Regions from separate parts of the Pseudoalteromonas qingdaonensis genome, predicted to be linked through region 3. Evidence: predicted binding sites of a transcription regulator. Region 3 holds the regulator's gene; each other region holds the start of a gene.
The links. Region 3 encodes sigma-54, which starts transcription at its own class of promoters, with help from an activator protein. Its sites were predicted from a motif close to GTTGGCACGNNNNTNGNNT; they were not measured.
Positions count from the first base shown of each region.

Region 1 (10,420 bases), on a different contig from region 3:
TACGCAGAGCCTTTTGATCTGCGTACAGGTCATTGGCCAGCATGGGGTTAAACAAGCCACCGTTATTATTGATGTTTTGTGGTGTCTGCTGCGGATACATGGGGGCGTAATAAGGGTCGTCCGCCACCACTGTGGCGTTTTGCGTCGATTCACACCCGCTTAGTGCCAGGGTCGCCGACAAGCCAACCGCCCCCCATAAAGACCTAGTCATCATAATGCCGCCTTAGAGTTGCTGATTAATGTAGCTCAACATCTGATCCACGGATGAGATCACCTTGGAGTTCATCTCGTATATACGCTGAGTTTCGATCAGGTTCACCAGCTCCTCGGTGACATTCACGTTCGAGGTTTCCAGTGCTCCCTGGACGATAATGCCAAGACCATCGACGCCAGGGTTACCTTGCACCGGCGCGCCACTAACCGCGGTTTCGGTGTAGAGGTTTTGACCCATGGGCTCCAAACCCGATGGATTGATAAAGTCGCTGATCACCAACTGGCCGATCACCACGTTATCCGCCTGACCGGCGATGCGTACAGAAACCTCGCCATCTTGGGAAATGGTCAATGACTGAGCGTCGTCAGGCACATTCATTTCCGGCTGCACCGGGAAACCGGCACCACTGGTAACAACGCGGCCATCTTCATCCGTGGTGAACTGGCCGTTACGGCTATAGGCAATATTGCCATCGGGCAATAACACCTCAAAAAAGCCCTGGCCCTGGATCATCCAATCCAAAGAGTTTTCTGTGCTGAGCATATTGCCCTGCGAGAAGTTCTTTTGGTTGGCAACCACTTTAGCGCCGGCGCCTAACATCAAGCCTGATGGGCTTTCAGTATCTGCAGATGTACGTCCACCCGGCTGGTTAATATTTTGATAAAGTAAGTCTTCAAAAATAGCGCGGCTTTTTTTGTAGCCCACCGTGCTCGCGTTGGCGAGGTTGTTGGAAATCACCGAAATATCGGTTTGTTGGGCATCGAGCCCGGTCTTACTGATCCACAATGCTGGGTTCATATTATTAACTCCTCGCTAAGGCTAAACGATGCGCAGCAATGCTTCGGCACGCTGATCATTTTCTTCGGCGGTTTTCATTAGCTTGACTTGTAATTCGAATTGGCGCTGATGGCTGATCATGTCCACCATTTCATGCACTGGATTGACGTTGGATGTCTCCAGCGCGCCGGGAATAATGGAGACCTCAGTGGAAACGTCAATGTTTTGACCCTCGCGGGCACGAAACAAGCCGTCATTACCTTTTTCCACTTGGCGACCCGTGGCCTGCACTATTTTCAGCCTGTCCACCTCTTCTAAGAAGTTGGCAGGCGCGCCTTGTGGGCGAACCTGTATAGTGCCATCCTTACTAAAACTGACCTTTTCTATGGGCAGGGGCAGAATAACCGGACCACCCTCGCCGACCACCTGTCGACCTTCACGGTCCACCAGCAGGCCTTCCTGGGTGATGCTTAGCGAACCGGCCTTGGTATAGGCTTCATTACCGGTGTCATCAAGGACACTAAGCCAACCTTGCTCGCTCATGGCGATATCGAGATCACGCCCAGTCGCGGAAATGCCGCCGGCACTGGTGTTGGTTCCGGCTCGCTCCTGCAAGGCGAAAACTCGGGTCGGCAGACCCTCACCAAAGGCCTGCATCGACCGTGCCTGAGCAATATCGGCTTTAAACCCCGTGGTGTTGGCATTGGCCAGGTTATTACTTTTAACCGCCATGCCCAACAGGCTTTGCTTGGCTCCGGAAGTTGCTATATACAGCATTTTATCCATTGGCTTGCTCCCACAATTCTAACTAGGGTAGGAAAAGCAAGATTGATACCAATACGTTTATTTCATTCGTCAAATTTGGCAAGGCAAGAAAATAACAGCTCGGTGTTGTGGGCGAGGCTTTAGCCTTGCAAAGGCCAATTGTCAGACTTAAGTCTGACCTACAATGAATGTGCATATTTGTCATTTACAGGTCGGTGCTAATGCCGACCTACAACGACATATCAACGAATGCACATAATTCGTCGGGCGGCAAAGGTCGACAGCAGCAGAGATAAAAAAGGCCACTTAAAAGTGGCCTTAGAAGTCCTTAGCGGATCTGCAGGATATTCTGTTGCAGTGTTGAGTTCACTTCCAGTGCTCGCGAGTTGGCCTGGAAGTTACGCTGGGCGGTGATCAAGTCCACCAGCTCGTTGGTCAGGTTGGTGTTCGATTGCTCCAGCGCCGAGGAGTTAATGGTTCCAAGGGTACCTGTACCCGGCTCACCGGCAATGGGCTCACCAGATTCGATGCTCTGTTTCCAGCCTGTGTTACCTACCTGCTGCAAGCCTTGCGAGTTAGGGAAGCGTACCATGGCTACCTGACCCAGGAAGGTAGAATCGCCATTGCTGTACGAGGCTACTATCTTACCATCGGAGCCAATGTCGATGCCCGCCAAGCGACCTACCGTAGAGCCGTCTTGTTCCAGGGCTTTCACCTCGAAGCGACTGGCATACTGGGTCGGCACCTTGTTGGCGGTGTTGCCTTCGTCACGCCAGTTAAGCTCAACACCCGAGTCTGGGAAGGTAGCGCCATTGTCTAACAAGGTCGACAAGCCTGCTCCCGGCCCCCCTGGTAAAGTAATTTCATCAAAGGTGCTGGGCGTTACGTTTGTGTTGCCATTGGTGGTCGCCGGCAAGCCGCTGGCATCAAAGCCAAACTCCACCAAGGGAGAAAAAGGTGCTGTCTGCTCTTCGCCTGTGCCTGGGTTGATCACCTTGCCATCCAAGGTGCCATAGACTTCCCACTCGTTTGGATTGGTAGCTGGGTCTTTTTTCACGAAGAAATACTGCAAAATATGCGGCTCACCCAGTGAATCATAAACCGTGGTTGAGGTCGATGAGTTATAGGTGGCTCGTTCGGTTGGCTCAAAAGCCAATCCTGGTGCATCCGCGGTGGCATCCAGGTTAAAAGACGAGTACACGTTTTGGGTGGCGCGCGGCGAACCCGAGGCATCGGGGATCTGAATCGGATTGGCGGTGCTTAGGCTCACCGATGAGGTGTCGCCTGAGCTGGGGTCAACCGGGAAACTTTGCAAGAAGTTACCCTTGGCATCGACCATAAAGTTATCGTCGTTAAGCTTAAAGGCACCGGCGCGGGTGTAGGTCATATCTTGCGACGCCAAACTGTCGGTCATGGCAAAGTAACCATCGCCTGTGATCGCCAAGTCCAGGGCATTATTGGTAAATTTAAGTGAGCCCTGGTGGAATTGCTGTGCCACCATGGTGGTTTGCACACCGTCGCCACTTTTGGTTTTACCGGCACTGAATACCGAAGCCGCATACACATCGGCAAATTCGGCGCGGGACTCTTTAAAGCCCGTGGTGTTAACGTTAGCAATGTTGTTCGCGGTAACGTCCAAGTCTTTCTGGGCTGCAGCAAGCCCGGTTAATGCGATATTGAAACTCATGTTTCACCTCTTCGGTTAGTGCCTAACGGCGCAGCTGTTACACAGAAATTTCCGCTACCTCAGACAGTCGCACCGCGCCTTCTTTGGTATTGACGATAATTCCATTTGCGCCATTGATATTGACGCTCTCAATATTCTTAAAGGTTGCCAGGGACAAGGCGCTGTACTCGCCATTAATGCTGCCCTCGGCGACAATTTGATACTCACCCGGCGGGAAGGGTTGACCATCGGCGTCAAGACCGTCCCACTCAAAGCGGATAGCACCGGCACTTTGCGCACCTAAATCCACGGTATCGATAATTTGTCCGCTGCTATCTTTGATAGTCAGGGTCAGATTATCCACCGCCTCAGGTGCCAATACCGTACCCTTACTGACTTCACCACTGTTAAGCTCTATGCTGTCTGACTCCAGCAGCGCCTTCTTGCCAACCAAGGTAGAAGCCTGCAAGGCAGAGTTCGAGGTCATGGATGCCGCTAAGGACTCAAAGTTTTCATTGAGTTTGGAGATCCCCTCAGCCATGGTGAAGCTGGTCATTTGCGCAATCATCTGGTCGTTATCCGCCGGTTTACTCGGGTCCTGATAAGACAATTGCTGAGTCAGCAAGCTGAAAAAGTCCGCTTGCGTTAACTCATCATTTTTTTCCTCTGTTTTGGGCTGGTTGCCGTTCCAATATAGCGACCCTAAACCCGAGGTTGATTGCACATCATTACTCATGCTCTATCCTCACTTTACCCGCGACCAAGCTGTAATGTTTTAGTAAGCATTTGCTTGGCCGAATCGGCGATTTGCACATTGGTCTGATAGGAACGCGAGGCAGAAATCATATTGGCCATCTCTTCCACCACATTGACATTGGGTTTGTAGATATAGCCTTTGGCATCCGCCATGGGGTGATTGGGATTGTATTCGACCTGCAATGGCTTATCGCTTTGCACTACACCCAAGACCTTCACGCCTACAGACTCTCCATGCTCTTTACCCAGAGCTTGCTGCAACTGGGCAGCAAACACAGGTTGGCGAGCACGGTAGGTTTGTTCCACTGAGGAGCTCACCGAGTTGGCATTCGCAAGGTTACTGGCGGTGGTATTGAGGCGCACGTTCTGTGCACTCATCGCCGAGCCGGCAACATCAAAAACGTTAAATAAACTCATGGTTATGCTCCTTGACCGCCTAGCGCTTTCTTAAGACCTAAAATCTTGCTGGTCATAAAACTTAGGCTGGCCTGATACTCTATGGCGTTCTGTGTATACAAGTTCCGTTCCACTTGCACATCAACAGAGTTACCATCACCTGTATCTGATTGATTTTGAACACGATATTTAGCTACACCCAAATTCATTTGTGTGCTTGCGTGGAGGTGTTCCGGGTGTGTGGTAGTGAGTCGGTTGCCGCTTAGCTGCCCACTTTTTGCCGCTTTTAGGGCGCTGGCAAAGTCTATGTCTTTGGCCTTGTATCCTGGGGTATCTGCATTGGCAATATTTGACGCCAGGAGTTCGGCGCGCTGCGAACGTATAAGCATAGCCTGGGGATGCACCCCAAACGCTTTATCAAAACTGATAGCCATAGCCTCTCCAAATTTTTGACTGTGGAAAAGGCTACAGCAATTCTTATACCAGAGATTTTAACTGATTGTTTTTAAACGTTTTTTTGGTAGATGATACCGGGGTTACAACGCACCATGGTGAAGTCGTTGCTCAGTCCTGTCATGGACTCGCTGGCGCCGAGCAGGAGGTAGCCGCCGGGATTCAGTGCCTGGGAAAATTGGGCAATGATTTTTGCCTTGATCTCGGGAGCGAAGTAAATCAGCACATTGCGGCAAAAGATAATGTCGAACTTGCCCAGTAAGGCATAAGAATCAAGCAGATTAAGATGGCGAAAGTTGACCATGCGCTTGATATTGTCGTTAACCCGGGCCATGCCGTTATCGCTTTCGGTAAAAAACTTACGGCGGCGCTCAGCGCTCAGCCCTCGAGCTAAGGCCAGGGCGTCATATTCACCTTTTTTACACACCTCCAGCATACTGTTAGAGATATCGGTGCCAACAATTTGTACATTACCTCTTAGCGCACCGGGGCGGCTTTGCTGGTATTCAGCCAAAGTCATGGCGATAGAATAAGGTTCCTGACCGGAAGAGCTGGCGGCGGACCAGATCTTAAGTGGTCGCCCTAAGCCTGAAAACTCGGGTAATAACCGATTTTTCAGTAACTCAAACGGGTATTGATCGCGAAACCACAAGGTTTCGTTGGTGGTCATGGCATCGACCACGGCGGCACGAAGTTGCCGCTCATGCACATTTAAGGTTTTTTGCACCAGTTGCGACAGGGTATCGACACCAAAACGCGCCATCAAGGGTGCTAATCGGCTTTTAACCAAATACTGCTTGTTGTCGCCAAGCACTATGCCGCATTGCTGCTCTAAAAAGGCGCGAAACTGATTATATTCGTTAAGCTGTAAATGCTTATTTTCCAATCTACGACTCACTTAGTGGTGATTAATTAGTATAAGTGACACAAGCCTTAGCCGTTATGCACCCATTTTTTCACCGCACTCGCCAACTCGTCCGGATTAAATTTAGCGATAAAGTCATCGGCTCCCACCTTCTCAATCATGGCTTGATTGAACACCCCGCTAAGCGAGGTGTGTAAAACCACGTGCATGGGCGCGAGCTTAGGATCCGCTTTTATCTCAGCAGTTAAAGTGTAGCCATCCATTTCCGGCATTTCCACATCGGAGATCAACAGCGCCACTCGCTCGGTTATATGGTTTTGACACTCAAGTTCGGCTATTTCCTTTAAGCGTATCAAGGCTTCCTTACCGTTTTTAGCCAGCTCGGTTTGCACCCCTAGCGGTTCCAGCGCTCTCTTTACCTGGTTGCGTGCTACCGCCGAATCATCGGCGATAAAGATGATGCGATCGCCAATATCCCGTTGCATTTCGCCATCTTCGGCAATGCCCTGACTGACTTCGGTATTGACCGGGTTTATCTCGGCCAGGATCTTTTCAACATCAAGGATCTCCACCAGCTCCTGCTCTATCTCGGTAACGGCGGTCAAATAGGAATAGCGACCAGCCCCCGAAGGCGGCGGCATGATTTTTTCCCAATTCATATTAACGATGCGCTCGACACCCCCGACCAAAAATCCCTGCACCGAACGGTTGTACTCTGTGATAATAACAAAGCTATCCTGGGTATCTGTGATCGCCGGGCCACCCACGGCCATCGACAGATCAATCACGGAAATGGTTTGCCCGCGAATATGGGCAACACCGCGAATATAAGGGTTACTCTTGGGCATTTTAGTCAACGCAGGACATTGCAGTACTTCACGCACCTTAAACACATTAATACCGAAGCGCTGACGCCCTTTAAGTTTGAATAACAAAAGTTCGAGGCGATTTTGCCCCACCAGCTGGGTGCGTTGATTGACAGAGTCTAAAATACCAGCCATCGGGGTTCTCCTAGCTTTGACTTAAAATGACAGATTTGCGCCTGTATGCGCTAGATAGGAACGCTTTTTGCTTCGAATAGGTCATATCAGCATAATTACGTTAGCGCGTCTGCTATTTGACGCCCTGTATTTATACCCTGTTTTGTGCAATAAGCATAGTCGAAAGGCCCTTAGCATGTTCAAAAAAATCATCTTTATTCATGGCTTATGGCTGCTGAACGCTCTATTTTCAAGTCCTTTTTCCGAGGCAAAAACGCCCCTTGGCGATGACTATAGTCGTGAGCGCTTACAAACCATAGCAGAGCAACATATTATCGCCTTGGCACAGATTAAGCCGCAGCAAGAGCTGCAAGTACAGGCCATAGACCTGGATGCACGTATCGGCGAGCGCTACTGCGCTCAGCCACCAGAACTCTCCACCGCCAGCGAGCCTCCTTTCAACCGTCAGGTGACGGTGCAGCTAAAATGTCCGGCACCAGCACTGTGGACCCAATACGTGCATGTGCGCATCGACAAACTCTCCCCCATAGTGGTGGCCAACAGTCATATTGCCCGTGGTCAGATCATCACGGCCACGGATGTCAGCACCGAGCTAAGACCTCAGCATTTTGTTCGCGCCCGCTATGTGGAAGCGCCGGAGTTAGTGATAGGCAGTCGCAGTAAACGCACCATACGCCAAGGCTTGCCTATTAACCTCAGTCAGCTGTGCATGGTGTGTAAGGGCGATAGCGTAACTATCATCGCAAAAATCAATGGCTTAACCATTAAAACCGTGGGCGAAGCCCTAGAGGATGGTGGCTTGGGCGAGAATATCCGGGTTCGCAACCGCAAATCAGGACGCCTGCTCAGCGCTCAAGTCACAGCGGTTGAAACCGTTGCAGTGAATATCTAAATTATATGCTAAAGTAATGGCGTAAATGGCCGATAAATATCCAAAGGTCAGTTTAGCTCAGGTATAAGACATGGTTAATCAAGTAAATAAGAGCCAGCAAGGCGCGGTGTATAATAGCCCGCAACAAAAAATCGAGCAGCAAAAATCGGCGCAATCTCAGGCCTCTGGCGCTGCCGCTAAAGCCGATGTCAAAGCCGCGAGCGATTCTGTGAGTCTCACTCCACAGGCAAGACAAATGCGTTCATTGCAAGAAAAGGCCGAGCGTTCTTCGGGATTCGATGAACAGAAGGTTGCCGAGCTGAAGAAGGCCATCGCCGCAGGTAAATACCAGATCGACAACGAAAAGCTGGCGAAGAATATCGCCGCATTCGAGTTTGATGTGTATGGCTGATTCGGCACTCATCCTGGCTCTAAAACAACAGCAAAGCAGCCTAAATGAGCTGCTGGCTTTGCTCAATGACGAGCTTACCGCCATTGCTGGGCGCAGCGGCACCGACTTAAAAGCCCTCACCCCAATCAAGGCGCAAGCGCTAACCCAAATCCACAAACAAGACCAACATATTGCTCAGTTACTGACTCACCAAGGTGAACGAGATGAGCAAGAACAAGCGTTGATCGACAAGGCTCGGGAACTCCTTGCCCAGTGCCAAAAGCAAAATCAAATCAATGCCCAAGCAGCCCACCAGGCACAATTAAGCGTTAAGCAGCTAAAAGATATCCTCATAGGCGCGCCCAGCTCCATTACCTACGCCGCCGACGGCGCCATTGACCGCAGCGACAATAAACTAGTACGTAACCTTAAAGCCTAATTTTGTAGGTCGGTGCAGTGGGCGAGGCTTTAGCCTTGCAAGTCGGTGCTCTGCGCCGACAATGAGACTGGGTTATCTTTTGTCGGGCTTATCGGCAATGTGCTCCTGCATTGCTCTATTGTCGGCCTAAAAGGCCGACAATGATGGCGGCAAAGCCCGAGCTACAGCCATCCACTCTAGTAGTAGCTGACCTTTTTAACCTTGCGCGGCTTGGTCTCATTTATATAAAGATCGTAAACCCGCTTCATATCCAGCTCCAGCTCGGTAGCATAACTGTCGCCAACCACATAACTGCGCATCACCTTGGCACCACGGATCACCCCTTGCACCTTGGCCTCAAGCTGATCATCGGTGGCAATCGCTTGAGCAAGCTGGGTGTGTCCGCTTAACTGCTGACCATATACCTGCTCCGCCAGCTCGCGATAGGCCTCTATCTTGGATGCCTTCATCGCCATCAGGGATTTTTGCTCGGCGGTTTCACCCGGTTGCGGTGCTATGGGTGCATAACCCACAGCTTGTAACACAGGGTAACTGTCCGGCTTTGTGATGCCATACTCAACATGTTTATCGAACATTGAGCTACAACCTGTGGCGCCTATCACCAACCCTAGAATTATGCCCACTTGACGCAGCATCTTGCTCTCCACTTCCACGACTAAAAATGATTGCCTTAAGTATGCACAAAAAATGCCAAAAAAGCGTGTGCTAGATTAACCTGGTATGTTCTTTGCTGGCTTTAACCCAAGTAAGATCCGACGACAGACTTTTATGCGATACCCAGCTTTTCTATGCGCCCTGCTATTTTCTGCCTACAGCCAGTATGCAGCGGCTCAATGGCTACAAACCACAGGGGTTGCACCCCTGGCCGGACAAAGCAGCGCCGAGGCGCGCCAACAAGCCATTAATGATGCCATTACTCAGGCATTACAATACTCTGGGATTTCGCTTTCGAGCGTGCAGACCCTAAGCCAGGGAGTGTTAACGCAAGATAGCTTAACGATACAGAGCCATGGCCAGGTGCAGCAAATCCATGTGCTTGAAGAGCAACAACAAAACGGCATGTTGAGCGTGACCTTGCAGCTCGATATACAAGCAGATGCCGAAATCCAGCAATGCCAGCAAAGCGGCTTGCGCAATCATTTTGCCCTGACCCAAGCCGGATTTGCCAATCCGCAGCAAGCCCGCTATGGTCAAATATTTGACATTCCACGAGCCTTTAGCAAGCAGCTCTTTGCACTAATGAGTCAGGCAGATTTGAATGTGCACCCGACTCCCTATTTTAAAGACCCCCTGCATGTGGCGCCCTTTTTTTCACAGCAATACGACTATGATGAGCAGCTTATCGATTATGTAGGTAATGCCAGCAATAGCCAGTTTGTACTGCTCTCACACATCACGGATGTTTCCTTAGGGCAGCAGCTCAACAGCAAGTATGCATTTTGGGCCGATGACAGCTTTGAGCGCTTTTTTAACGTGGAATTTATACTGTTTGATGCCCTGAGCTTTGAAAAAATCTGGCAGCAGGCCTATCACACTCAGGCACCCTGGGATTTTGATAAAACCACTCTGGTCGATGTGCACAGCGGCACCTTTTGGCAAAGCCAGTATGGCCGCGGTATCAGTGCCCTTAGCCAGCAAGTTATGTATGACCTTAATCAGGCGCTGCAATGCTTGCCAAGCAAGGGGCAAATTAAACATATCGAGGATCAACAGCTCATTATTAATCTTGGCAAAGACAACGGCTTGAACTTGGGACAAGAGCTCACCCTGGCCCATCACAACCAGGCAATCACCTATGAGGGTAAGCATTTGCCGCGCCAGATCAC
Region 1 is NZ_JBCGCU010000022.1:8,323-18,742, forward strand. Features, by position in the region: gene flgH (flagellar basal body L-ring protein FlgH) at 1-211, opposite strand, end outside; gene flgG (flagellar basal-body rod protein FlgG) at 224-1,012, opposite strand; gene WCN91_RS14395 (flagellar basal body rod protein FlgF) at 1,034-1,777, opposite strand; gene flgE (flagellar hook protein FlgE) at 2,085-3,443, opposite strand; gene WCN91_RS14405 (flagellar hook assembly protein FlgD) at 3,481-4,158, opposite strand; gene flgC (flagellar basal body rod protein FlgC) at 4,173-4,595, opposite strand; gene flgB (flagellar basal body rod protein FlgB) at 4,598-5,008, opposite strand; gene WCN91_RS14420 (CheR family methyltransferase) at 5,080-5,913, opposite strand; gene WCN91_RS14425 (chemotaxis protein) at 5,961-6,893, opposite strand; gene flgA (flagellar basal body P-ring formation chaperone FlgA) at 7,069-7,785, shown strand; gene flgM (flagellar biosynthesis anti-sigma factor FlgM) at 7,856-8,176, shown strand; gene flgN (flagellar export chaperone FlgN) at 8,169-8,594, shown strand; gene WCN91_RS14445 (LPP20 family lipoprotein) at 8,771-9,229, opposite strand; gene WCN91_RS14450 (flagellar assembly protein T N-terminal domain-containing protein) at 9,363-10,420, shown strand, end outside.
Region 1: the regulator sigma-54 is predicted to act here: its motif matches at 6,948-6,966, upstream of flgA (flagellar basal body P-ring formation chaperone FlgA).

Region 2 (10,420 bases), on a different contig from region 3:
GGCGACAGCACTCATTTTCAGCAGCACGGGAACCTGCTCACCTGTGTTAAGCACCACCTGCTCTTCGCATTGGTAATGCTCACCCACGCGCAGACCTTTCAAAATACGCAGATAGTTAATACGCACGTTTTTCGACAGCCCTAGATTCAGACGTCGTGAGGATGGGCTACTGGCGGCGTAATCAAAACTCTCCCGTAATGCCTGGTTGGTGGCAACTATGCGCAGCTTGGAGTCAAAAATAACCAGCCAGTCGCTGGCCTGCTCAAAGGCGGCACCAAACATGCGCGCATTTTCTTCCAACACCAGCTCTCTGGTCATATTGGTATAGGTGCCCGCTACCTGCACCGGATGAGAGCCTTCCCACTGCATCACCTTGCCAAAGTCTTTATACCAACGCCATTGCCCACTGCTGTGGCGCAGGCGATAGACGCAGTTAAAGTAACCCTTGTCGGTGGATAAGAACTCCAGCCATTCGATGCGGAATTTCTGCCTTTCATTCGGGTGAATTAACGCCAGATACTGATCCAGCTGACAATGCTCATAGCTATAGCCCAGCTCCTCGCGCAGCCGCGGCTGATAAATTTTGCTCTCATGCTGATGCCAGTCCCATACCCCGGAGTGACTGCCTTCAAGCGCCAATTTCAAACGCGCCGCCGACTCTTTGCTTTGCTTATGGGCCGCCATCAGCATATTTTGAATGCGATTGCGACGATACATCCACATGGCTATCAGGCTGGCGATAATAATCACATACAGGGTGATAAAACCCGGCGAGCTCCACGGCGGATAGGCAACGCTAATTTTCAGTCGTGCCGGCTCGGTCGACTCGCCGGTAAAAGGGTCCTGCGCCCATACCTGCAGCAGATGCTCACCGGGATTTAGCTTGGGGAAGACCACGCGATTATTATCCCGGGTAAAGCTTTTCTGGCTGCCATCAAGCTGGTACTCGAAAATAACCCTATCTTGATAATTAAAGGCCATAGCGCTGAAGGTGATCTCTAAGCCAACATCATCATGATCAAGATGAACCTGGGTCAAAGGCCCCATGGCTGGAAGCTCAAGCGCTCGGTACATCAGCTCAGCCGAAGTAAAATTAACCCCTTGCAGCAAGGCCCGCTGCGGTATATTGCGCTGCGGATAAAACAAAGTCGCGCCCTTCACCGAGCCAAATGCCAGGCGGCCGTCATCACGACGACTTACCGAACCCTGGTTAAATTCATTACTAGCCAGTCCTTCCAAATTAGTGAACTGAAAAAAATGCTCATTTTGCGGGTTAAAGCGCCATAAGCCCTTATGACTACTCATCCACACCATGCCCATATCATCGAGCACCAAATCATACATAAGGTTGCCCGGACCGCGGCGCTGCAAGTCTATATGCTTAATAAAATTAAAGTTGCTGGCGTTTAAGGCCACCAGACCATAATTGGAAAACGACAGCCAGAGAATATTATTGTTATCCACCACATAGCCATTAAGATTGATGGCCAAACTGCCATGGGGTTGCGGCACCCGATAAAGCATTTGCAGGGTTTGCGTTTGGGCATTGAAACGCAGCAGCTGACCGCCGGAGAAAAACAAGGGCTGCAGAGGTTTATCCGCTAACGGAGCGCTGAACCCCAGGGCCAAAAACGGATCATGCTTATCCAGGTCTCCACCCAAAGGATGCACCTGCTGTGATTTCAGATCAAAATAGAAAAAGCCCTGATTCTGATTGACCCCGTATAAACGACTATCCTGGGTCAAATACAAGCCATGTAAATAGCCCTCAAGATAGGGCTGATCTTCTTGCCTCCTGGCTTGCAGCTTAGTTAACTCCTCGGTGTCCTGGTTATAGCTAAATAAACCCCGGGTGGTATTCATCAGCAGCTGCCGACCATAAGGGATCAGAGTATAAACACTAAAGACGTTGTCGAGCTCATCGCTGAGGTAACTTTTAAACTTCACCTCACTTTGCATTGTTGCTAGGTCGACCTGGGTTAAACCGTTATGAGTGCCTAAATACAAGGTGTCGCCACTTTGTACCGAGCTCCAGATATTATGATGGGACAAACCATCGCCACCGAGATTATCGGCTGTGATATTTTGAAACTCAAAGCGCTTGTTGGGGAGGAAAAAGGCGCCATCGCTTTTGGTGCCCAGCCACAGATCGCCCTGCTTAGTTTCCACCACAGCAATCACACTAGGGTCAGAAAGACCGTAAGGGCTGTCGCTTAGCCTTTGTTGCTTGCGCAATCGGTTAGTCAGCCAATCATATTCGAACAAGCCCTTATCCGTGGCCAACAGCAGCATACCCTCGCCAAGGGGGGTTATTTGCCAGATATTAGGCTCAGATAAGAGGGTCTTGCTTTGAAATGGCCGTTGCGGCTCGGCAAACAAATCGTCCAGCTCGGCAATATCGGTAACATACAAGCCTTTTACCGTGCCTATCAGTAACTTGTTCGGCTCAACCAGGGCGAAGGATTTTACATTGTCTCTGTCTATACCACTGCTGCCCGGCGGCAAATGTTGCAGTGGGCGCACCTGCTGGCTCTTGAGATCATAAACAAAGGCACCGTTTGTAGTGCCGATAAACACATAGTGCTGGTATTGCAGAAATACCCGCACCAGGGCGTTGTTTTCGTTTTCGCTGCCGCCCACTTTAAATAAGCTGGTAATGGCACCGCTTTGCGGGTTGAGCATGGCAACATCGCCGCCACGGCCAAGCAGCATCTTGTTGTCATCGAGAGAGAGCATGGAAAACACTGCGGTGGCAAAGTCAGGGTCAAGCTCCTCAGGCGGTGCTACCACTCTTTCCAGCACTCCCTTGCCGTTATGGTAACGATACAGGCCATTAAGAATGGATGAGGTCCAAATTTGCCCTTGTTTATCCATATGCAAGGCATCGATTAAGGCGTCATCAAGCTCGCCCTTTTCATCGCTGATAATTTTTACTTGATAGCCGTCATATTTATTTAAACCGCTTTCGGTGGCCAGCCACAGGTAGCCCTGATGGTCGATAAGCATATTACCGACATAGCTTTGCGACAACCCCTCACTGGGCGACAAACGCTGCACCTTGGCGCTGACGTTCGCGGTGACAACCAAAAAAAAGCTCAATAATAACAGCCAGCAATTACGCATCGACCGCTCCCGGATAGCAATAGGCCAACACATCACGACCCTGATGACGATAACTTTGCAAGCGCGACGCCAGGTGCTCGGGCAAACTAGCCACTGCGGCAAAACCCAGCTGCTCATAAAAAGGACGCAGATGCTGGTAGATAAAACTATAGATGGGACCTGGTAACTCACCGCAGATCTGACGTATTAAGGTGGCGGCCAAACCTTGACGGCGATAATCGGCCTCCACAAACACGCCACATAAAAAATGTTGTTCTTCAACAAGACTGACTCTGGCTGCCGCCACTATGTCATTGTCGCAACGCACTACCCAAAGCTGGTCTTGCTTGTTGGCACGACCTCGGGCGCCGACCCTATCATAAAACTTGTTCACCAAAGGGGTGGCAAGAGCGGGTACGCGTTGCGCCACAGGGGGGGTCATCGCGATGCACTCATCATCGCTAAAAAATGCTCAAATTGCTGTTTTAGGTAGCCTTGCTCCGAAATCGGACGCATATTGATGGCTTCATAGACCTTATCTCGGGCATTTTTGCCACGGAGAATTTGATACGCCCAAAACGAGGCTTCATAGTCCAATTGAATTCGGTACTTCTCTTCTCGCGTAAGAAGGCAAAGATTGACACTCATAGCTGCAACACAATTTAATAACTGACGGAGCCTATACTATAACAGATAGCACCCAGGGTGTATGGGGGCGCTGCTAAGTCAAGGCTAGTATTTCTACCCCAGTTTACCTAAAATGGAAAACACCATCACATAAATTTAACAGTGTGATTACTAAAATAATGATAATCACCACTTCCTGATCCCGCTAATTTTTTCTTCAAGGTCGTGGTGTTACGTCAACAGGTATTTATGCAACACATTTTTACCTTAGTGCTGCCGCGATTGCTGCTATTGACGCTATTTTGCGCTTTAGGCACCGCCTACGGAGCAAGCAACAGCACTAAGATGACCTTTAATAGACCGATGGACACCGCCCAAGCGCGCTTTGTCATCGAGCTGATGACGCGCGCTTATAGCCAACTTGGCTATGAGCTTGAGCTTATTGACTTCGACCATCCAAAGGCCTTAGCGGCGGCAGATAAGGGCGAGCTTGACGGCCAGCTAGGGCGCATCGCCAATATAGAAACCCGCTACGAGAACCTGGTGCGGGTCGACTTCCCCTTGTTTAAGTTTGAGCTTTTTATGCTCACCGGTTGTCACTACTGCAGCCTGCAGGAGCTCGCTCGAGTCGCGATTCGCAATGGTTACCCGGTCACCGAGCAATACCTGCATCAAAATAATTTCAGTGGCCAAATAATTAAACTGGAAAGTGTGGCGGCGCAGCTGAACCTCTTAGCCCAGAGTCAGGTTGAAGCCGTGGTGCTGCTTGATTTCCACCTCAAGCAAGGCTACCTAAATCGCGCCGAGCAGCCTTTTATCCGCCATCATCTGCAAAACTATTACAGTTACCATTACCTGCATAAGCGCCATGAGGATAAAATTCCTAAGCTTTTGGCAATATTGCAGGAATTAGAAACAAGTGGTGTGGTGGCGCAGCTGCGTAAAAAGCACGGATTGAAATCGGGCTTTGCCCTGTAGGCCGGGGTTTGCCGCCATGGATGGCGGTAGTAGAACAATGCAGGAACACATTGCGAAAACCCCGACAAAGGTGCAGATTCACACCACAAATACATGCCACATTGTTGGCCTAAAAGGCCGACAAATAGCAAACGAACTTAGAGATCCAGCTCGCCCTGCTCCATGGATGGCGGTTGTTTACCTTGCTCTTGTTGGCGCGCTAAGAAACGCTTATAACGCTGTTGGCACAGCAGATTGACATGACGCTTTTGCTCATCGCTGAGCTGGTTCCAGTGAAACCGCTCTTCTCGCGACCGGTAGCAACCAAGACAATAACCGCGACTATTGACCTGGCAGATCCCCTTGCAGGGGCTATCGATGGAGAATATTTCAAGCTGTAGCATAGGCACTTCAAAGCATAAACCTTATCTCTAACGTTAATGCCTGAGGCGCCTAATTACCAGTGAAAGTTAGCCGAGGTTATCCATTTCTTCTTTGCGTAAAACCGGCTTGGCGTAAATAGCAGTAACCAGGTCGCGTAGATGCTCAGGAATGGCTTCCATACGCTTGGCAAAGGCCTTCACATCCTCGGATTCTGAGTCAACCACGGCATTGGCGTGCTGGGCGGCAATGTAGTTGCCCGGATGCAGATAGAAGGACTCAACAATCTGCTTATCTATGGTTTTGGCTAAATCTTCCGGGGTGCTGCAGTCACAGCTTATGGGCTGACCAAAGGCTAAATGCACATGACCCTTGTCGCTGGTAAAGCCCTCGACAATGCTTTCTATATCTTCACCCGCCGACTTTACATACTCGCCATGGTGCTTTTTATGATACAGCTCTTTGGCTTTAGCCAGAGCGCAAGGTTCGTACTGATACGAGATAGAAACCGGCACGATTTTAAGCTCGCGCACATATTCGGCAAACTCTTTCTTTTGCTTGCGGCCATTAAGCTGCAACATTTTTAACAGCGCCGGATCGGTTTGATCGAAACCGTCTTTAGTGCGCCCTTCGCGCTGGGCAATCCAAATGCTGTGCCCTTCAATCAAGGAATCGTAAATATAGGCCGACAACTGAGTAAGCGCCTTTAGCATCTCCTTTGGAGCTTTGGCCGAGCGCTTAACGATAAAGCTCTTGTTTAAGCGCATAAGCTCAGTGATATAAGGAATTTGCAGCAGGTTATCACCTATGGCGATACGCACCGTATTCATATCGTGCTGATGCAGACCAAAGTTCACTAAGGCCGGGTCAAGGACGATATCGCGGTGGTTTGAGATAAACAAATAGGCCTGGTTTTTATCCAGCTTATCAAGGCCGGAAAAGGTCACCTTGGTCGTGGTGTTATTGACTATCTGCTCAAGATAGCGCACCACTTCAAGCTGCACTTGCTGCACAGAGTTAACCTGTCCCCACTTGCGCTTTAGCTGCTGGCGCACCAGAGGCCGCGAAATAAGACGTATTGATGCCAACCAAGCAGGCAAATTATGCTTAGCAATAAGATCGACAAAGGCATTATCGGCCACCAGCCGAGCCACGGATGCCGCCACTTCATCATCATTGTAAGGTCTTATATCTGCATACTTATCCACGGTGCTCACCTTTTTACTGCAGGCAAAAAAACGGCGCTCATTGTATCGCGCCCTTTATTTATTCGCTAAGTTTATCAACTCTTACCAGTGAGAGCGACCGAATTTTAGTCATGAAAAATACAGAAATACACAAGCCGAAATGCCGACAATACCCCCTTGCTAAAAATCACTGATTAAGTCCATCTATGTCCTCCAAGGCGGTCAAAATTGAACAATGTTGCGCCGGGGCGCTACTGCCGCAGCATTGCTCGGCCAGTTGCGACAGCGAGGCATGAAAGCGCTGTAACTCGGCGATGCGCTCGGCCACCAGATCACGCTTTTTCAGGGTTAAGTCTTTTACTTCCTGACAGCTGTGCTCGGCCTTTTCAAAGTTTATCTTTAACAGCTCGGCAATTTCTTCCAGGCTAAAACCGACATCCTTGGCACGACGAATAAAATGCAATTGCGCCATGTGCGTGCGTCCATATTGACGATAGCCACTGGCGCTGCGCTGCGGCGCGCTCAACAGCCCTTGCTGCTCGTAATAACGCAGTGCATCCGTACTCATGCCCACCTGTTTGGCCAACTCACCTATACGCATCTGCACTCCTCCCAAAATACTCTTACTTAGCAAGCATTATAAACCTTAGAGTAAACACCAAGGTCAAGGATTAATTTTGCGCTAAACGCCGGTCCATGAAAGACTAGGGTTATTAGCTTATTCGGAGGAATCATAATGAAAATCGTCATGTTAGACGCCGACACCCTAGGCGAAAATTCACTGGCACCGGTTGCCGCTTTAGGAGAATTTCACAGTCACTCTCTGACATCAGCAGAGGATGTGGTGACACGCTGCGCCGATGCCGAAGTAGTGATCACCAACAAGGTGCAACTGGGCGCCGAGCAGCTTAAGGCCTTACCTAAGTTGAAACTTATCTGTGTTGCCGCCACTGGCACCAATAACATAGATATTGCTGCCGCTAAGGAGCATGGCATTGCTGTGTGCAATGTTGCCGGCTATTCCACCGCCAGCGTAGTGCAGCATACCTTTACCCTGATCTCCTTGCTGCTTAATAACCTGCACAGGTATATAGGTGACTGTCGCCAAGGCGCCTGGCAACAAAGCGAGATGTTTTGCCGCCTTGATTATGATATTGCCGAGCTGGCAGGTAAAAAACTTGCCATTATCGGCCATGGTGAGCTCGGCCAGGCCCTGGCCAAGGTAGCCCATGCCTTTGATATGCAGGTGCTTATTGCCGAGCGTCGCGGCCAAGCCCCGCGCCCCGGGCGCATCAACTTTGAACAAGCGCTGGCGCAGGCGGATATCGTCAGCATTCACTGCCCACTTAACGCCGAGACAGAGCAGTTAATAAATCGCGACACCCTGGCCTTAATGCAACCCACCGCCGTCTTAGTCAACACCGCCCGTGGCCCTATTATCAATGAAGCGGATCTGGCCGCAGCCTTGGCCGATGGCACTATCAAGGGTGCTGCTTTAGATGTGCTCAGTGAAGAGCCAGCCAAGCCTGAAAATCCTTTAGTTCGCTATCAGGGCGATAACCTGCTGCTCACACCGCATATAGCCTGGGCATCAAAACAGGCCAGAGACAGACTTATCCACCAGCTGGCCTTAAATATTCGCGCCTATACCGATGGTGAAGTTCGCAATCGGGTTGGTTAAATTCACCAACTCTTTTGCAATAATGCCAAAGAAATTGAAAGGCTAAGTTGTAACCAATTGAAAAATATAAAGTAAAAGTTTTGGCATTGAACTTGATTATTCAATGCCAACTAGATAACAAAAATTGGATAAAACAATGAAAAAAGCACTTCTTTGCGCCCTTGTCGCCCTGCCTCTACTTGGTGGTTGTATCGTTTCAGTAAATGACGGTGAAGCCGACGCCCATTGGTCATCAAGCGATTGGCAAAAACAACAGCGCCAAAATCGCGACTATATTGCCCACCTTGATTTAGGTAACAGCGCTGCTGTGATCAAAGAAACCCTGGGCACACCGGATTTCAGTGAGTCCTTTGCTCATCAGGGACAAGAGTATCAGGTGCTGTTTTATGCCACGCAAAGCGTTAAGTCCGATGGCAAGATCAGCAAAGACGAATGTACGCCCCTGGTGTTTAAGGCCGGTCAGTTGATAAGCATTGGTGATAGCGCCTATCAGGCACTGGTCGGTAAACTATAAAGAAATCAGGCCGCGAGGGTGAGAGTCCGCGCGGCCTTTTTTTAACTGTGGAAAACGGCGCCGTTACGCCCTGCTTTTTTGGCCTGATACATGCCCTTATCGGCATTTTCTATCAGCGCCATTTCGCAGCTGTCGTTATTGTCGCCATTAAAGGTGGTAGCACCTATGCTGATGGTAATGTGCTCAGCTATAGGCGAGTCAATATGGGGAATATTAAGCTCGCGGATCACTCTGCAGAGCTTATTGGCCAAGGCCATGGCCGTGTCTTCCTCACTGCCGGGTAAAACCGCAACAAACTCTTCACCGCCGTAACGGGCGATAAAATCACTGCCGCGTTGACAATTATTGACTAGGGCCGAAGCCACTTTTTTCAAACATTCATCACCCTTTTGATGGCCGTAATTGTCGTTGTAACGCTTAAAGTAGTCGATATCGATCAATAGTACAGACAAAGGCAGTCCAGCACGCACGCTGCGGCGCCATTCTCGGGCAAAGTGTTCGTCGAAGTAACGGCGGTTGGGGATTTCTGTTAAGCCATCTATGCTGGCCAGCATTTCCAGAAGATCATTTTTTTGTTTGATGGTCAGCTGGTTCTTCACTCGGGCACGAACAATGGCACTACCAAAGGGCTTGGTAATATAGTCCATGGCGCCAAGCTCAAGGCCCTTGGCCTCATCGCCACTGGAATCATTAGCAGAAATAATAATAACGGGGATGGGCTGAGTTCTGTCATCATGTTTAAGCTGTTTCAGTGCCTCGTAGCCATCCATGCCCGGCATCATGATATCAAGTAAGATTAAATCGACACTATTGTCCTCAAGCCAAGCAAACATGGCCTCGGCATCATTCACACAATGCACCTGATACTGAGGTGTAAGGGTTTTGGTTAAAATCACTTGGTTTAATTCATCATCGTCGACAATGAGAATTTTTGCTGACTTCATGAGCCTTCCTGTTTGCTTCACCTTGCTCAGCAATCCGTTCCATTCAGAGCCGTTGCTAAGCTGTATTTGTTATTTGTTTAGCGCACCTTTGCTACCAGTTTAGACCGAGTTGCCGATCTTTACTTGCTATTTTCACGGTAGATTTTGTTACCAAGGTGGTTTTTTGTACCTATATAGCATACCAAAAGACCGTCAGGCATGGCACAACTATGGAGCTAACCATACCTGATCAGTGGGTAAAAGCAATGCGTACAGCGCCTATAATAAACGCTGTACTGCATTGTTCGCTATAGATTTTCTTCCGCGAAGGAGGCCAGACGACTGCGCACTACGCCATTGAGGTTGATAGTAGCGCTGCCCTCAAAGTGCTTAAAGCGCTCTACTATATAGGTTAGACCCGAGGTCAGCGGCGTTAAATAGCTGCTGTCGATTTGCGCCAGGTTACCGGAGCAAATCAGCTTAGTACCAGCACCACAGCGGGTGATAATGGTTTTAAGCTGAGACGCCGTTAAGTTCTGACTTTCATCCAAAAGTACCACGGCATTTTGAATGCTGCGTCCGCGCATAAAGTTGACCGACTTAAACTGGATATTAGCCTTTTCCATTATATAGTTACGGCTGGAAATCGGGTTTTCATCGCCCTTATGTAACACCTCCAAAGAATCTGTGATCGCCGCCAACCAGGGCGCCATCTTTTCTTCTTCGGTACCCGGCAGGAAACCGATAGACTCGGCAATTTCCGGAGTGTTACGGGTGACAATCAGCTTGTCGTACACACCCTTTTCGATGATCATCTCCAGGGCGCAGGCCAAGGCCAAAATGGTTTTACCGCAACCCGCCGGGCCGGTCAGCAACACCAGCTCAATGTCCGGGTCGAGCAAAGCATCCATAGCCATACCCTGATAGATATTTTTCGGTTTTACACCCCAGGCATTACGCGACATCAGGCGCTCAACGCCCAGATCTTTTAAGGTGATATGGGTGTCGTCGTACTGCACCACTCGAGCGGCAAAGTGGCCGGTTTCAT
Region 2 is NZ_JBCGCU010000001.1:171,505-181,924, forward strand. Features, by position in the region: gene WCN91_RS00780 (EAL domain-containing protein) at 1-3,123, opposite strand, end outside; gene WCN91_RS00785 (GNAT family N-acetyltransferase) at 3,116-3,544, opposite strand; gene WCN91_RS00790 (DUF3283 family protein) at 3,541-3,750, opposite strand; gene WCN91_RS00795 (substrate-binding periplasmic protein) at 3,979-4,707, shown strand; gene WCN91_RS00800 (DUF1289 domain-containing protein) at 4,845-5,090, opposite strand; gene WCN91_RS00805 (lysophospholipid acyltransferase family protein) at 5,157-6,275, opposite strand; gene zntR (Zn(2+)-responsive transcriptional regulator) at 6,442-6,855, opposite strand; gene WCN91_RS00815 (D-2-hydroxyacid dehydrogenase) at 6,991-7,935, shown strand; gene WCN91_RS00820 (DUF3192 domain-containing protein) at 8,072-8,449, shown strand; gene WCN91_RS00825 (diguanylate cyclase) at 8,491-9,393, opposite strand; gene WCN91_RS00830 (PhoH family protein) at 9,681-10,420, opposite strand, start outside.
Region 2: the regulator sigma-54 is predicted to act here: its motif matches at 8,015-8,033, upstream of WCN91_RS00820 (DUF3192 domain-containing protein).

Region 3 (10,420 bases):
ATAAACATGGCAAAGGCGATCACCAGGCCTATGGTGAGATCCCATTTCCACAGGGCAATGGCGCTGCCTATAAGTATCGCCCACAGTACGCCGTTCAAGGCACCGATGGCCAGCTCCTTGGTCAGTAGGAACTTTTGGTTGGTCTCATTGATATGGCCTAATGCCAGTCCACGAATAACCAAGGTCAGAGTTTGCGAGCCGGCAACGCCACCCATGGACGGCACTATGCCATTAAGTACGGCTAAGAAGGGTAAAATACCCAGGGTGGTTTCGAAAAAGCTGGCAACAAAGGCTGCCAACATGGCGGTAAGCAGGTTTACACCCAGCCAGATCGAGCGTCGCTTGGTACTTTTCACAACCGGCGCAAAGGTATCTTCTTCATCGTCAAGACCGGCCAGGCTTAACATGCTGTGCTCGGCACTTTCACGGATAACGTCAACGATATCATCAATGGTGATACGACCGAGCAGATGGGCCTGATCATCCACTACTGGGGCTGAGATCCAGTTATGACGTTCGAACAGCTGTGCTACTTCTGACTCGTCCATGCTAATGGGAATGACTTCGCATTCTTCGTCCATTACCTCACGCACTATGGCGTCAGGCATATTGGTTAGCAAGGCGGTCAGTGGCAATGAGCCCAAAAAGCAGTTGTCTTTATCGACCACATAGAGCTCATCCGTGCCCTCGGGCAGCTCGCCTTTTAGGCGCAGGTAACGCAATACGACATCGATGGAAACGTCGGGGCGAATGGTCACGGTATCCGTGTTCATCAAGGCCCCGGCCGAGCGCTCCTGATAAGACAGCGCCGTGGTTGCCCTGTCTCTATCTTGGCTGTCCATCGCCTCGATTACGTCTTTATAAACGGGCTCCGGCAGGCTTCGTAGTACTTCACCGAGATCATCGTCGTCCATGTCCTCGGTCGCCGCGGCAATATGCTCCGGCTCCATGCGCGCAATAATGCTAAGACGTACGTCTTCAGACAGCTCTTCGAGTACGTCACCCTGAACGTCGGGATCGACTAAGGCCCAAAGCTTGGAGCGGGTTTTATGCGGCGATGATTCGAGTAAAAGGGCGGTGTCGCAGGGCGCTGTTTTTGCTAGAAGCCGACGTACATGAACAAATTGGCCGCTATTGAGTGCTTCAGTGATCTCTTGAAGTGGTTGCAGCGGATTTTCTTGTTCATAGGCTTCAGGCATAGGCATCCCTTGTCGATAAAAATGGAAGAAACGCACTGATAAGCGAGCACTTACAAGCGCTTAGTAAGTTTACCTTAACTCAGACTAAGATACCAAAGGTAAATGAGGGGTTATTCTTGTTCGTGAAACTTTTCTGCGATTAACTTCCCAATGGCGGCGAGCGCACCTTCTTCGTCGCTGCCCTCGCACACCACTTTGACTTCTTTACCTTGGCCGCTTTCGAGCAAGAGTAAGGCGAGGACGCTGTCGGCCTCGGCGCTTTTCTCCCCCTGGTACAGGGTGATCTTAGCATCAAAGTTCATTGCCAATTGTGCCAGCTGTGAGGCGGCACGGGCGTGCAACCCCAGCTTGTTTTGAATAACAAAGGTGGCTTCCATCAAGTCTAACCCTCCTGCTCGCGGTGGCGAATTTTCACGTTAGGGTGGGTGTCCATAAAGCGCTCGCCCAGAGTTTGCGCCAGATACACGGAGCGGTGCTGACCACCGGTGCAGCCTATGGCTATGGTCAGATAGCTGCGATTATTGCGCTCTAAGTGTGGCAACCAGGTTTGCATAAAGGTTTGAATTTGCCAGGTAAATTTTTGTACTATGCCTTGACTGGCAAGATAGTCTTTGACCGGTTGGTCGAGGCCGGTTAAGGGCTTAAGCTCCGGCTCCCAATGTGGGTTAGGTAAAAAGCGGGCATCGAATACATAGTCGGCATTTTTTGGTATGCCGTGTTTAAAACCAAAAGACTCGAAGGTAATAAGCAGTTGCTTGTCTTTTTTACCCAATACCTTTTCACGTATCGTCTCGGCCAACTGGTGCACACTTAACTCACTGGTGTCTATGATAAAGTTGGCATGAGTGATCAATACATCCAGTAGTTTTTTTTCTTCGCGTATGGCCAAGTCCAGGGGCAGGTTTTGCATCGACAAGGGGTGCAGGCGCCGGGTTTCCGAGAAACGTTTGATCAGGGTCTGCTCGTCACTGTCTAGGTAAAAGAGTGTCGGTTGTGAAAACTCTGGTAGGTAACCGAGTAAATCGCTGAATTCTTGTTCTTCTTTAGGAAGGTTGCGAACGTCGATACTGACGGCAATTTTATCGTAATTGTCGGACACGCTGCGCACTAGGGAGGGCAATAGGTTGACTGGGATATTATCGACACAGTAGTAGCCGAGATCTTCAAGTACATGCAGGGCGACGGATTTACCCGAACCGGAGCGCCCACTGACAATAATTAAATCCACTTATCCACTCCTTGCCGAGCCAGATGCTGGCATTAAAGTTAAACACTCGAACTTATCAATCGGGCTTTTCAGCCGTACATTCAGCCGAACTTTCCGTGTCGCGCCTTATACAACCATTAACTGGTACAGTTCCTGGTCGCTGGTGACCGATCTTAGCTGCTTACATAATTGTTTATCTTTAAGTTTATCAGCAATTTTCGCCAAGGTCTTGAGATGTTGTTCGCATTGATCGCCTGGTACAAGCAGCGCCACAAAAATATCCACGGGGCGATTGTCGATGGCGTCAAAATTGATTGCTTCACGACTGGTGACAATAATGGCTAGGGTGTTCTCTATGCCTTCAAGGCGACCGTGTGGAATAGCCACCCCTTTTCCTATGCCAGTGCTGCCAAGCTTTTCACGAGCCAGAAGGGAGTCCAGTATGGCTTGCTCACTGAGGTGGGGGATATGTTGGTGTGCTACCTGAGAGAGGTATTCCAACATTCTTTTTTTGCTATTAAAAAGGACCGCAGCCTTGCTGCAGTCCTTGGAAAAAAGTAAATCTAAGCTCATTTTAATGACGAGACAATTTCTCTTTATGTTTGATTACCTGGCGGTCTAATTTGTCAATTAAGCCATCGATCGCCGCGTACATATCCTGATGCTCTGCGGTGGCAAACAGTTCGCCGCCGTTTACATGAAGAGTTGCTTCTGCTTTTTGGTTCAATTTCTCGATATCGAGAATAACATGCACATTATTAATGTGGTCAAAGTGACGCTCTAATTTGGCAAATTTACTATTTACATAGTTGCGAAGAGAGTCTGTGATTTCTACATGACGACCGGTAAGATTTAATTGCATAAGCATTTTCCTTCTTGTCTAACGTCTATATCAAGCTTTTACGTTGATTTGACGGTGGTATGGCCAACGATTCACGATATTTTGCAATCGTCCGTCGAGCCACTTTGATTCCTTGCTCTGCTAGTATGTCGGTAATCTTGCTATCGCTTAACGGTTTTACAGGATTTTCCGCGGCTACTAGCTTTTTGATCAATGCTCTAATCGCTGTGGATGAGCATTCACCTCCATTCTCGGTATTCACATGGCTGGAGAAAAAGTACTTTAACTCAAAGATCCCACGTGGCGTGTGCATGTATTTTTGTGTGGTAACACGAGAGATAGTCGACTCGTGCATTTCCACCATTTCTGCAACGTCGTTAAGGACCATTGGCTTCATTGCTTCTTCGCCATGTTCAAAGAATGCCTGTTGTTGCTGCACAATGCAATTAGTTACTTTAAGTAAGGTGTCATTGCGTTGCTCCAGGCTCTTTATAAACCATTTTGCCTCTTGCAAGTGAGAGCGAATAAATTGGCTGTCACTTTGTGATTTGCAGTTGCGACCCAGGGATGCGTAGTGATCGTTCACACGTATCTTCGGCATGCTATCGGGGTTTAATTCCACCTTCCAGCGACCCTTGACCTTCTTCACCGATACATCCGGGATCACATACTCCGACTCTTCGCGTACTATGGTCGCGGCGGGCTTGGGATTCAGGCTGTGTATCAGTGTCATCACCTCTTTTAACTGCGCTTCTTTAAGCTTAGTCTTTTTCATTAAGGTGCGGTAGTCACGGTTACCAAGCAAATCAATATAGTTACAAACTACCTCTTTCGTCTCGTTAAGCCAAGGGGTTTGAGATGAAAATTGATTGAGCTGGATCAACAAGCCCTCTTGTAGTGAGCGAGCGCCAATACCTATAGGATCAAACATTTGAACTCGCTTAAGCACGGCCTCTATTTCGTCGAGTTCAATCTCTTCTTCCAGCTCATCATGGTTGATGCTGTCGAGCAAGTCCTCGGTGCTAACGGTAAGTAAGCCGTTGTCGTCGATGGCTTCGATAATCGCGGTGGCAATGGCTTCATCTATGGCGCTAAAAGGGGTGAGGCGTAATTGCCACATCAGGTAGTCGTGCAGGGTTTCCGTGGTTTCGCCTTGATAAATAGACTCATCATCTGGCATGGGCCCAGATGAAGCGACCGGTGCGGCACTGATATACTCGTCCCAGGATACATCCATGGGCAGATCATCGCTGATCGAGTCATTGTTGAGGGCATCGCCGCTTTCAACTTCGTCCTGATTGCTTGTGCTGTTTTGGGTGTCACTATCACTGTCAGCCGCCGAGTTTTTATCGCGCGGCAGGTCGTTATCGCCGTAATGCTCTTCTTCGATTTCGAGCAAGGGGTTGGCATCAAGTGCTTCTTGAATTTCTTGTTGGAGATCCAAAGTACTGAGCTGCAACAGGCGGATAGCCTGCTGCAATTGGGGGGTCATTGTTAATTGCTGGCCTAGGCGCAGCTGTAATGATTGCCTCATGTACTCTAACAATCCTTTTGTAATTAAAGTCTAAACTGCTCACCTAAATATACATCGCGTACGGTTTGATCTGCTAATACCTGTTGGGGAGTTCCTGATGCGATTAGCTCGCCATGGGAGACGATATAGGCAGTTTCACATACATCTAATGTTTCGCGCACATTGTGGTCGGTGATAAGGACGCCGATGCCACGGTTGCGGAGGTGTTCAATGATTTTCTTAATATCTAGCACCGAAATAGGGTCAACACCAGCAAAAGGTTCGTCGAGCAGAATAAATTTCGGGTTAGCGGCTAAGGCGCGAGCAATTTCCACGCGACGACGTTCGCCGCCGGAAAGCGCCATGCCTAAGGAGTCGCGAATATGCTGAATATTAAACTCGTCCAGCAGGCCTTCAAGCTCGCGCTCGCGGCCGCTTTTATCCAGATCCTTACGGGTTTCCAAAATGGCCATCAGGTTCTGATAAACGGTCAATTTACGGAAAATCGAAGACTCTTGCGGCAAATAACCTATGCCTAAACGGGCGCGAGAATGCATGGGCAGCAGGGTGATATCCTGTTCGTCTATGCTGATCACCCCTTTGTCGCTTGGCACCAGGCCAACGATCATATAGAAGGTGGTGGTTTTACCGGCGCCGTTAGGGCCAAGCAGGCCGACTATGCTGCCAGCTTTGACTTCCAGGCCCACATCCTTGACCACTTCACGGCCCTTATAGCTTTTTGCCAGCTTTTGCGCCTTCAGCGTGGTCATGGTTGTTCCTTCTCTTCTTGCTCATCATTTTGCGGTGTGAGCGTGGTTCTTACGCGAGTGCTCGAATCTTTATCTTTTTCGGCACTGATCAGCTGCTTGTTTATATCATAGCTGATTGTCTCGGCGATTATCTGTTGATCGGCCATGGCTATTTTTGCAGTGCCGGAAATCTGCAGCATTTGCGTAGCTACATCGTAGCGGATTTCCTTGGCAGAAGCGGTGATTTGCGTACCATCTTCCATGGTTTCGCTGTAGATGGCTGGGTTGCCGGTGGCAATCAGCAACTGCTTGTTATCACCTAACTCAGGGCGACGGTGGGCCTCAAGGCGATCCGCCTTGATTTCTCGTTGACCATGAACAATGTGTACATTTTTATCAAAAATGGTGATATTTTCTTTGATCAGCGCCTGCTGTTTATCGGCGTCGATCTGTACTTCCGTCACCGTGCTCGGTTGTTCCGCCCAGGCATTTACAGCCCCAATTCCGAACCCCAAACCTATGATTAATGCTTTGAATTTACTGGTCATAATATACCGTTCGCGTATGTTTTATTAGTTCCACTATCTCTGTATTGATATCCGCTTTCAAGCCCTGACCTGTGATCAGGAGATCTGGCCCCCTGAGCTCAACACTTTGCTCCGATTCCATACGTTGGGCACCAATGTCTATTTGGATAGCTGCTGCTTGGACCTTTTCGATCATTGCCCCTGGTATTAAATTGGTGGCGATGACGTTGCTTTCCAAGATCAAAATATTGTTATTGTAGAGTGTCGCTTCATCGGCGGTTACACGCCAGCGTTCACCTTCGTTATAGAGAGTAAATACCGGCTTCTTGAAGTGGGTAAAACCCAGCTCGTCGAAGAGTTCCATATGCTCAGCATAAACTGTGTGGCTTAACGCCCCCTGATCGTTATAGCTGCTTTGTCTAAGTCCGGTGGCAATATAATCCGGGATAGAAATGGTATCGCTGCTGCTTGTTACCGTTTTTTCCGATTGCATATAATAGGGTGCCCATAGCCAGGCCATAAGCGCAATAAAAACGATGGATATCAGCACCCGCGCCATATTCATGAGCTGGTACCCTCAGTGCCCAGGCTGCCGCCCTTGGCCAATATCAGCAGGTCAGTTAGTTCACGCACTGCCCCAAAGCCGCCTGGCAGCATTGTGGTGTAATGGGCAATACGTTTCACCAAAGGATGGGCGTCATTAACGGCCACGGCAAAACCTACCTTTTCCATTACCGGTAAATCCGGGCCATCATCACCTATATAGGCAATCTGCTCATCACTCAGATTAAGGGTTTGCTTGAGTTCGCCGTAGGCGTCGAGCTTATGCTCTCGGCCTTGATAAATATAAGGGACGCCCAGGCTTTCCATGCGGGTTTGCACTATTTGTGACTGGCGGCCGGTGATCACCGCAACTTGGGTGCCGCTATTCAATAAAGCCTTAATGCCAAAGCCGTCTTTGGTGTTGAAAGCTTTGAGTTCTTCCCCCTGATTGCCCAAATAGATACGACCGTCGGAAAACACGCCGTCGATATCGCAGATAAGTAATTTTACCGCCTGAGCTCTTTGCCAGGCATCTTGCTCTATGGGCTGATACAAATCGGAAAATTGCATTAAATCACTCCCGCCCGCAGTAGGTCTTGCATATTCAGGGCGCCAATGGGGCGAGAGTCTTGGTCGATGACGATAAGACCGTTGATACGCTTTTGCTCCATGATATTAAGCGCCTCGGCGGCCAGCATATTGGCGGTGGCCGTGGTGCAATTTGGTGTCATCACCTCAAGTAAGGTGGTGCTATGTATATCTATGCGCTGCTCCAGCACGCGGCGCAGGTCGCCATCGGTGAAGAGGCCAACCAGCTGTTGTTCGTCATTGATTACCGCCGTCATGCCCAGACCCTTGCTGGAAATCTCCAACAAGGCTTCTTTAATGCTTTGCGATTGATGTGAGCGTGGCACGCTGTCGCCGCTGTGCATAACGTCGTTAAGCGTTAGCAATAAACGTTTACCCAGGCTGCCGCCGGGGTGGGACAGGGCAAAATCATCGGCGGTAAAGCCCTTGGCTTCGAGCAGGGCAACGGCGATGGCATCGCCCATGGCTAAAGTGGCCGTGGTACTGGCGGTGGGAGCCAGGCCCAAGGGGCAGGCTTCCTGAGAAACGCCGATGCAGATATGTAGATCTGCCAGGGTGGCCATGCTTGACTGGGTATTCCCTGTCATGGCCACCAAGGTTGCACCAATGCGCTTAATTACAGGGATGATGCTGACAATCTCATGAGTCTCGCCGGAGTTAGAGATTAATAACACCACATCCTGGGCGGTGATCATGCCTAAATCGCCGTGACTGGCTTCTCCCGGGTGCACAAAAAAGGCCGGGGTGCCTGTGCTCGCCAAAGTGGCGGCTATCTTGTTGCCGATATGACCAGACTTGCCCATGCCGACCACTATAATGCGCCCGGTGCAGGCCTTCATTAGTTCACAGGCCTGAATAAACTGCTCGTCAAGATGTTGCAGCTGCTCTTGAAGGGCAAGAACTTCTGTCTCTATCACCCGCTGGGCGGAAGCGATGTAGCTTTGTGTCATATACGCTTACTCTATGCTATCTGACTAAAAATATATCCTTGGTAGGCAAAAAATGCGACCAGCAACATGCCTCCTTCTAACCTGTTGATGCGTCTGGCACCACGAAAGTTCAAACTCATGGCAATTAATACTATGGTCGCGGCTATCATTACCAGGGCATCGCGGTTGGCTGCGGCCGGGTCAATCACCGCTGGGTTAAGAATACCGGCAAGGGAAAGCACGGCAAGGATATTGAACAGGTTTGAGCCAACGATATTACCTAGGGCCAGGTCGTCTTCATTTTTCAACACGCCGGCTACACAGGCGGCAAGCTCAGGTAAACTGGTACCAATGGCGATAATGGTAAGGCCGATAACCAGGTCGCTAAGACCAAAGAATTGAGCGATTTCCACCGCCGAAGAAACGATAAAATGCGAGCTGACTGGCAGTAGTATCAGGCCCACAATCAACCATAGGGAGGCGGCTTTGGTGCTCACATCTTTAGGGATTTCATCACAGGCTTCGCTGACAAAGGGGTCGTCCTCGGCATTTTTTTGCTGGCGCGAAATAATGATAAGAAAAGTGATAAAGGCGACAAAGCCGGCTAGTAGCAACCAGCCTTCTACACTGGAAAAATAGTTGTCGGTAAACATGTACCAGGCGGCTATTGAGACTACAAAAGCTAAGGGCATTTCCCGTTTAACTGTCACCGAGGACACCGACAGCGGGCGTAATAGAGCAGTGATACCCAGCACCAGCAGAATATTGGTAATATTTGAGCCCACCGCATTACCCACCGCAGTATCGGTTTTATCAGCCAGTGCTGCCGACGCTGATACCATCATCTCCGGGGCAGAAGAGCCCATGGCGACTACGGTTAAACCTATGATTAAAGCGGGTACGCCAAGGTTGCGTGCTAAAGCCGCGGCGCCAAAGACAAAGCGGTCGGCACTCCAAACGAGAGCGACAAAACCGGCGACGAGAATGGCAAAAGAAGTGAGCATGAGTGCAAAGCCAATGAGTTAGAAAAAATACTGGCGCAAATAGTATCAAAAGCCGTTGTAATTGTGTAAAAAAACGCACCTAATTTGTCGTCATTACAGCTTTGTTGAATGATCTTACAAATTTTTACAGATTCTTTTTTCCCTCGGCGCAAAAAAACTTTAAAATGTCGGGTCACATGACGGAAAAATAGTGGGAGAGCGACTTGTCGCAACCAATCGTTGAAATCAAGGATGTTACCTTCAAACGCGCGGAACGTGTTATCTATCAGAATATGAGCCTAACCATTCCCAAGGGGAAGATCACTGCGATTATGGGCCCCAGTGGTATAGGTAAAACCACCTTGCTGCGGCTGATCGGTGGTCAGCTTAAGCCAAATAGTGGCGATATTCTTTTTCAAGGTCAAAGTATTCCTAGCATGAATCGCGCGGCGCTGTATAAGGCGCGCACGAAAATGAGCATGCTGTTCCAAAGTGGCGCCTTATTTACCGATATGTCGGTGTACGACAATATCGCCTTTCCGCTGCGTGAACATACACAACTAAGCGAAGAATTGATCCGTCTTGTTGTCTTGATGAAGCTGCAAGCCGTGGGTCTGCGCGGTGCCAAAGACTTGATGCCGGCCGAACTTTCTGGCGGTATGGCCCGTCGTGCAGCACTAGCCCGTGCCATTGCCCTGGACCCAGAATTTATCATGTACGATGAGCCGTTTGCCGGACAAGACCCCATTTCCATGGGCGTGCTGGTGAAGTTGATCCGCTCGCTTAATAATGTCCTTGGGCTGTCGTCCTTAATCGTTACCCATGATGTACCCGAGGTGATGAGCATTGCCGATCATGTGATCATCATCGCTGAAAAAGGGGTGATAGGCTGTGGCAGCCCGGATGAGCTGCGCCAGCATGAATCACCTCTGGTGCAGCAGTTTTTACAGGGCTTGTCTGATGGTCCTGTGCCATTTCATTTTGATGCTCAGCCTTATGAGCAGGAGTTAATGTCATAATGTCAGCCTTGCTCGAATTTTGGCAGCGCCTGGGGCATAAAACCCTGAGCCGCTTCGCCTCTATGGGCCGTGCTACTTACATGCTGTTGGGCGCCTTATTAAGCATGCCTAACTTTCGTAAGGGCACGCCGCTGCTGATCCGCCAGCTTTACATGGTGGGTTTTTTATCCCTGATTATTATTGTGGTATCCGGCTTGTTTATCGGCATGGTATTAGCCCTGCAAGGCTATACCGTACTGGTTGATTATGGCGCTGAAGACAGTTTGGGCCCCTTGGTGGCACTGAGCCTACTGCGTGAACTCGGCCCTGTAGTGACGGCGCT
Region 3 is NZ_JBCGCU010000005.1:105,679-116,098, reverse strand. Features, by position in the region: gene mgtE (magnesium transporter) at 1-1,199, opposite strand, end outside; gene WCN91_RS06395 (HPr family phosphocarrier protein) at 1,310-1,576, opposite strand; gene rapZ (RNase adapter RapZ) at 1,582-2,427, opposite strand; gene ptsN (PTS IIA-like nitrogen regulatory protein PtsN) at 2,533-2,979, opposite strand; gene hpf (ribosome hibernation promoting factor) at 2,981-3,268, opposite strand; gene WCN91_RS06375 (RNA polymerase factor sigma-54) at 3,294-4,781, opposite strand; gene lptB (LPS export ABC transporter ATP-binding protein) at 4,805-5,530, opposite strand; gene lptA (lipopolysaccharide transport periplasmic protein LptA) at 5,527-6,057, opposite strand; gene lptC (LPS export ABC transporter periplasmic protein LptC) at 6,047-6,601, opposite strand; gene kdsC (3-deoxy-manno-octulosonate-8-phosphatase KdsC) at 6,598-7,149, opposite strand; gene WCN91_RS06350 (KpsF/GutQ family sugar-phosphate isomerase) at 7,149-8,117, opposite strand; gene WCN91_RS06345 (calcium/sodium antiporter) at 8,129-9,100, opposite strand; gene WCN91_RS06340 (ATP-binding cassette domain-containing protein) at 9,304-10,098, shown strand; gene mlaE (lipid asymmetry maintenance ABC transporter permease subunit MlaE) at 10,098-10,420, shown strand, end outside.